One region of the Paenibacillus sp. MZ03-122A genome, then DNA from elsewhere that is predicted to be linked to it. Evidence: riboswitches for the same ligand, from Rfam matches in the RefSeq annotation. Region 1 holds a riboswitch; the other holds the start of a gene.
What was found. Region 1 has a riboswitch for ZMP and ZTP ahead of NLX74_RS18840 (bifunctional 5,10-methylenetetrahydrofolate dehydrogenase/5,10-methenyltetrahydrofolate cyclohydrolase). Riboswitches for the same ligand answer to the same signal wherever they lie in the genome.
Positions count from the first base shown of each region.

Region 2: linked by a shared signal. The riboswitch ahead of NLX74_RS06370 (TIGR01440 family protein) and the one ahead of NLX74_RS18840 (bifunctional 5,10-methylenetetrahydrofolate dehydrogenase/5,10-methenyltetrahydrofolate cyclohydrolase) in region 1 are both predicted to bind ZMP and ZTP.

Region 1 is NZ_JANAVI010000009.1:108,690-112,106, reverse strand. It holds gene NLX74_RS18850 (sensor histidine kinase) at 1-513, opposite strand, end outside; gene desA (Delta(5) desaturase DesA) at 582-1,643, opposite strand; ZMP/ZTP riboswitch at 1,857-1,941, shown strand; gene NLX74_RS18840 (bifunctional 5,10-methylenetetrahydrofolate dehydrogenase/5,10-methenyltetrahydrofolate cyclohydrolase) at 2,054-2,920, shown strand; gene NLX74_RS18835 (cyclodeaminase/cyclohydrolase family protein) at 2,917-3,417, shown strand, end outside.
Region 2 is NZ_JANAVI010000002.1:513,882-517,298, reverse strand. It holds gene NLX74_RS06375 (serine hydroxymethyltransferase) at 1-1,016, opposite strand, end outside; gene NLX74_RS06370 (TIGR01440 family protein) at 1,137-1,724, opposite strand; ZMP/ZTP riboswitch at 1,945-2,026, opposite strand; gene NLX74_RS06365 (low molecular weight protein arginine phosphatase) at 2,105-2,689, opposite strand; gene NLX74_RS06360 (manganese efflux pump MntP) at 2,793-3,353, opposite strand.

The DNA of each region.
Region 1 (3,417 bases):
CGCTATTTTCTTATTGGCATCCTCCAATTGGACTTGGAGCCGATCGCTTTTGTTGCGATTAAAATTCGTAATCGGAAGGAGAATCACACCGATCAGATTGAGCAGGATAAAAGGAATCTGTTTAATAAAAACGGGATTCTGAGAAACAAAACCGTAATTGATCAATCCAATCGTAATAATCATTAAAATAATATACAGCGTCGTAAATGCAGCCTTACTTTTAATATTACCGATCAGATAGGCGATAAATATGGAAAAATACATATAGCTAAACAGCAGTGTCATGGTAATCGATATGGCAATTTGTACACTGGTCCAAAAGTATATGAGCCAGCCTTTCGAGACAAAAGCCAATACATAACATGCAAAAAACACCAAAATAATAGCAGTACCCAGAATAATATGACTTGTAGATGAAGAGCTAAAGTAGTAAAAGGGCAGGATATAAAAGACGACCCACACATAAGGGCTAAGTCCCGTATTTCTTTGAAAAATCTGATACCATTTTTGCATCCTGCCCACCCTCTTCTACTTCACATGACTTATATCCCTTATCTTATCATACCAAGTTTCATACAACGCTATTTTCTTTCTGTGCTTACAACAGGTGTAGGGATGGGTTTCGTGACTGCAACACGTTTACTGAGGAGCGGCTTCACTTGTTTAAAGGTCAAAAAGGTTTTCGTATTTTCATCCCAAAGGCGGAACTTCAAAGATTGCAGACTGCTACTCACTGTGATCGTGGTTGCTTTTTGAAGTAACGGTGTCGCTTCATGTGCTTTTTCCAAATTATAATTTGGCACTTTGGGACTCAAGTGATGTACGTGGTGAAATCCGATATTCCCCGTAATCCATTGCAATACTTTAGGAAGCTTGTAGTAAGAACTGCCTTCTACGGCTGCATTAATATAACTCCACTCTTCATCGTGCTCAAAATACGAATCCTCAAATTGATGTTGTACATAGAACAACCAGATGCCCAACATACCGGATACAAAAAAGATAGGTGCCTGTACCAGAAGGAAGGCCTGCCATCCAATAGCCCAGCACAACAGTGCATACAATGCAACGATGGATATATTCGTCACATAAGTGTTCATTTTTTCCTTGCGTTTGGCTGTCTTGATATTAAAGCGATAGGAAATCAAAAAAGTATAGATCGGACCTAGTCCGAACATAACCCAAGGATTTCGATATATGCGATAGGCCAGCCGTGTCCATGTGGAAGCCTCTGTGTACTCTTCTACCGTGAGCACCCACATGTCACCTGTGCCTCTTTTATCCAGATTACTGCTGGTTGCATGGTGGATCGCATGACTATTTTTCCATTGATGATAAGGACAGAGCGTAATAATACCTGTAATCGTTCCCACAATGTCGTTCAGCTTGCGGCTTTTGAAGAAGGATTGATGACCACAATCATGAAAAATAATAAACGTCCGTACCACAAACCCCGATGCAACAATGGCAATGGGAAGCGTCAGCCAGTACGAAACCGACAGGCTAAGATAAGCAGCATACCACAATAGGATCAGTGGACCCAAAGTATTGATGAGTTGCAGAACGCTGGATTTCGTGTTTATTTTCTCGTAGGGAGCCATATTTTTTTTCAATTGGGCTAATGGGAGTTGTGTCATACTCATTATGATCCTCCTTTAAAATGACGCCTATACCTTGATCCTGTTAGGCGTACATGTTGATCTAATCTCAGTATAAGGTGAAGACTGTAGACGCTGTAGTCATAAACGTCAGCTCGGGTATATGACATTTGTCATATAGACAAGTAACATAACCCCTTTTCCAAATGTTCGCGGGTTTCTTTTCTGATGATTATTTGTTAAAATATAAGCTATAATAACGCTGTATGTGACTGGCGAAGTCAGTGGAATGAACCACGAGGGAGCATACAAAAAAAGCGTACCGTTCGCCTGGGAGAAGTATTTGCAGAGGATTCGTCTGTCTTGACGACCTTGTGCAAATACTTTTTTTTCGTTTACAAGACCATGACACCCTGTTGATAAATCACGCGATAAATTCAGAGGAGGCTCGGACTATGGCTATTATCATGAAATCCAAAGAAGCAGCTGAGCAAGTATATGCAACGATCCGTTCACAGGTAGAAGAAATGAAGCAGCAAGGACACCGTCCCCATCTGGCGACACTATTGGTAGAAGGCGATCCGGCTTCTGCCTACTATGCCCGGACCAAGCAAAAAATAGCGGAGAAGCTGGGCATCTCATTTCATCTTCATACTTTTGATCGTCATGTTAGCGAAACCGAGCTACTGCACCTGATCGGCAGTCTGAACAATGCACCCCATGTACATGGCATTATGCTGGAACTGCCGCTTCCCCAACATCTTTCCGCCTCCGTTATTAAACAATCCATCGCCCCCTACAAGGATATTGATGGGATTACACCTGATAACAAGCTGGCTACCGTAACAGGTGACGCCGGATTATATCCCGCAACACCTCAAGCCTGTATCGAGCTGCTCAAGCATTACGGTCACACATTGGCAGGCAAAAATGTCACTCTCGTGGGCATCGGACAGACAGTGGGACTTCCCCTTTTCCACATGTTGCAAAGAGAAAATGCCACCGTTACCGCCTGTCATGCAGGAACACGTGATATTGCAGAGCATCTGAGCCATGCAGACATTGCCTTCGTCGCAGTCGGAAGCCCTGATGTGATTACACAGGATATGGTTCATCCAGGTCTGATTTTGGTAGATGCGGGAATTAATGAGACGCTAGAGGGAAAAATAGTGGGGGATGCCGCTTTAGACGTTGGGGAGAAGGTCCATGCCATTTCTCCGGTTCCCGGCGGTGTTGGCACCTTAACAACTGCGATTTTGTATAAAAATCTGCTCAAAGCAATACATCTGCAACACTACTCCAGAGAGGTGGTCTATTCATGAGTGAACTGTCGTGGAATCATTCCATCGGACATTTTCTGAAAGAGGCTGCAAGTGCAGCGCCTACCCCCGGCGGAGGAAGTGTATCCGCACTGGCTGCGGCACTAGGCGCGGCTATGACCTCCATGACCGCCAACCTTTCACAAGGAGAAAAATATGCGCACATCCATAAACCAATCACGGAAGTCATTAGCAGCATGGAAAGATTGTCTACACATTGTGAGGAACTAATGGTCGCAGACATCCAATCCTTTGAACAGTACATGACCGCGCTGCGTTTGCCCAAGGAAACGGACGAAGAAAAGCGCTATCGTACCCATTCCTTACAGACAGCGGTGATCGCTGCCATTGAGGTACCCATGCGCCTGCTGGAAGTATGCCGGGACGGATTGTCGCAAGCCTACAACATTGTGGAAATGTCCAATAAAAATGTGATTTCGGATCTTGGCATCGGCGCGATCCTGTTCGAAGCAGCAGCTCAATCTGCCCTGCTTACCGTC
Region 2 (3,417 bases), on a different contig from region 1:
ACCGTGATGCCCACAGAATCCAATACATGCTCCGCTTCTTTACCTGTGATATTCAAATTGCGCGTATCCAACAGCATCAGATGGTTATCCGTACCACCGGATACAATGTTAATCCCTTCAGCCAACAGTGTTTCAGCCAGCACCTGTGCGTTGCGAACTACGTTTTGCGCATAGGTTTTGAACGATGGCTGGAGCGCTTCACCCAAAGCAACCGCTTTGGACGCGATCACATGCATCAGTGGCCCCCCTTGAGTACCAGGGAAAATAGCTTTATCAATCGCTTGCGCCCATGCTTTGCGAGTCAGAATCAGACCCCCACGCGGACCACGCAGCGTTTTGTGCGTCGTTGTTGTTACAAATTGGGCATGCGGAACTGGACTTGGGTGAATTCCCGCTGCCACGAGACCAGCGATATGTGCCATATCCACCATAAACAGAGCGCCTACATCATTGGCAATGGAAGCAAAAGCTTCAAAATCAATAGTACGCGGATATGCACTCGCGCCAGCTACAATCAGACGAGGGCGGTGCTTAAAGGCCGCCTTGCGCACTTCATCGTAGTCGATGCGGAAGTTGTCTTCGCGTACACCGTAAGCAGCAAAGTTATACAACAAGCCGGAAGCGTTAACCGGACTTCCGTGTGTTAAATGGCCACCATGCGCCAGATTCATACCCAGTACAGTATCTCCAGGTTTGAGAGCTGCCAGATACACCGCCATGTTGGCTTGTGCTCCAGAGTGAGGCTGCACGTTAGCATGCTCGGCGCCGAACAATTCTTTTGCGCGGTCACGTGCGATGTCTTCAACGATATCTACATGCTCACAGCCACCATAGTAACGTTTGTTCGGATAACCCTCAGCATATTTATTCGTCAGCACGGAGCCCATGGCTTCCATTACTGCTTCACTGACAATGTTCTCGGATGCGATGAGCTCGATATTGTGGCGTTGTCGTTTCAGTTCAAGTCCCATTGCTTCCATCACTGCCGGGTCACTTTTACGCAGGTGTTCCATCATGATTGATTACTCCCTCTCCATAGTCAATTGTTGGGTATACAAGCAAACGCCTGCTCCTCTGTTGGGTACCTCATCATCAATGCAAAAAAGATTAGTACAAACATGCCGCCATGCCAAATGCTAATCGCAGTTTCCTCCGACTTCTTGCTCCAGACTGTACACCGCCCGTTGTCCGCCAATAAGTGGAGGACGGGTGAACGCTGCTGTCACACGTGCTTCGCCAATCCAGCGAAGACTTGGACGAAATGGAACAGCAATGGGTCGCAGATGCATGCCAATCAGCGTTTCGCCGATGTCTATCCCGGCATGAGCCTGCACGTTCGCCGCCAAACACGCGTCACTCATAGAACGATAGGCGATAGTGGCCATAGAGCCTCCTGCTGTACGAACAGGAACAGCTGCAACCTCCGTCAGTCCCAGTCGCTCCAGCACAGCCCGTTCAACGACCAGCGCTCGGTTCAAATGCTCACAGCATTGAAACGCCACATCAAAGCCATACTCCCTGCGAACGGACTCTACTCCAGACAACAGTTGCTGAGCCACATCGAGCGCTCCCGCCGTACCAATCCGACTTCCAGCCACTTCACTTGTGCTAACGCCAATAACCAGCAGGCGACCAGCCTTGAGACTGGCTGCTTCTGCGATTTCCCGCACAACAGAAGTGGTCTGTGCTTCTAGCGAAATCTCATGATCCAATTGTTCCACTATTGGAACCTCCTTTGGTTGAACAGCCTCTCAGAGACTAGGCACGGTCTCATGCCCCAAATTCAACACACTCTCTCCTGATCACAATCTGACTATATTATAGCCGATGTTTCAGATTTCGAGCAGAAAAAATGGAAGAACCTTTAAAGGAATCAACTCTCAGCTAAAAATCTGGCATAACTTGTATATGAAAAAAAGAGCAGTCCACACCTATGTGGAATTGCTCTTTTGCCCAGGCGACCGGCCGTATATCCGATGCTCCATCGTGGTTAATCCCACTTTTGTCGCCAGTTACATCGGATTCTCATTTTTCCACCTTATCTTAACGGATTAGCGGCCGAAAATCAACAGATTCCGTACAAAACAGATGAGTAATACTAATTTTATTCGGAAGAAGCCTTTAGCTTGTCCAGCAGCTTATGCAGCGCCGTACGGATTTCCGCAGCTGTGACATCGTAGTCTTCTCGCGAACCGCCAAACGGATCTGAAATATCAAAGCCCGGAATCCGTTGGTGTAATTCAATCATTCGTTCACGCTCCTGCGCCGATAGCTCTTGTCCAAGTGAAGCCATCAACTGCTGTGAAGCATATAAACCATCCAACTCCTGTACATCATTCAACACCGCATCCCGGTTCTCCACATATTCCTTAAGTGTAAATACTTTGCCCGCCGTTTGGGGAAAGCGTTGAATTACGTGCTGTTTATGTCCTTGCGTCAAGGTTAAGATCAGATGCGCCCACCCGGCAAGCCCGTCGCTCAAAGGGGTTGAAGTGATCTGATCGGATATATCGTGATCACGTAGAACCGCCTCTGCATGTCGGGATATCGGTGTGCCTTCCATCGCGGCTACTCCCGCAGAACGCACTTCCAGTTCTAGCCCATGCTCAGCAGCCAACTTACGCAGCATGCCTTCAGCCATTGGACTGCGACAGGTATTTCCTGTGCATACGAATAAGATATTCTTCAACGTTTTCACCCCCCGTATGTTAAAAAATATATAAACAGAGGATTACTATAATCCTAATCCTTTACGATAACCCTGCACTTATTTTACACTGTCTACACTAAAATCAAAACATAAACATAAAGCCGAATGCCAACAAAATGGCACCACCCACTGCTTCCCCATAATCTCCTAGATTACGGCTGACCTTGCGACCCAGCAGCAGGCCCAGCATCGCCATTGCTCCCCCGCAAAAACCAAACGCCAGAACGGACAGCACCAGATCACTTTGGAACATACCCAGTGACACTCCTACAGAAAATGAGTCAACGCTCACCCCAAGTGCAAACAGCAAAAGGCCTAAAGGCGAACGATGATCCAATACCTGTACGCCGTCTCCTTTAAAGGAATTATACACCATATGCCCGCCCAAAAGGATGAGTAGACCCCCTGCGAAGTAGGCCGTCACATGACCTAATAAAGAACTCATATAATGGCCTGTGAACATTCCCAGTAATGGCATCAGAATGTGAAAAAAGCCAATGACAGTACTGATGCGCAGCACGTCTCGCAGGCGTATCCCCTTCATGCCGATCCCTACACCCAGCGATAACGCATCCATTCCTAGCGCTACCGCCATGATCAGAATCGTTACAACCTGCCCGGCATGGGCAGAGGCTGCCAGCATACTCCATCCCTCCATTATCCGTCTGTTCTTGTACACGTTATGCGGACAAGGGGCAAATCAGTAC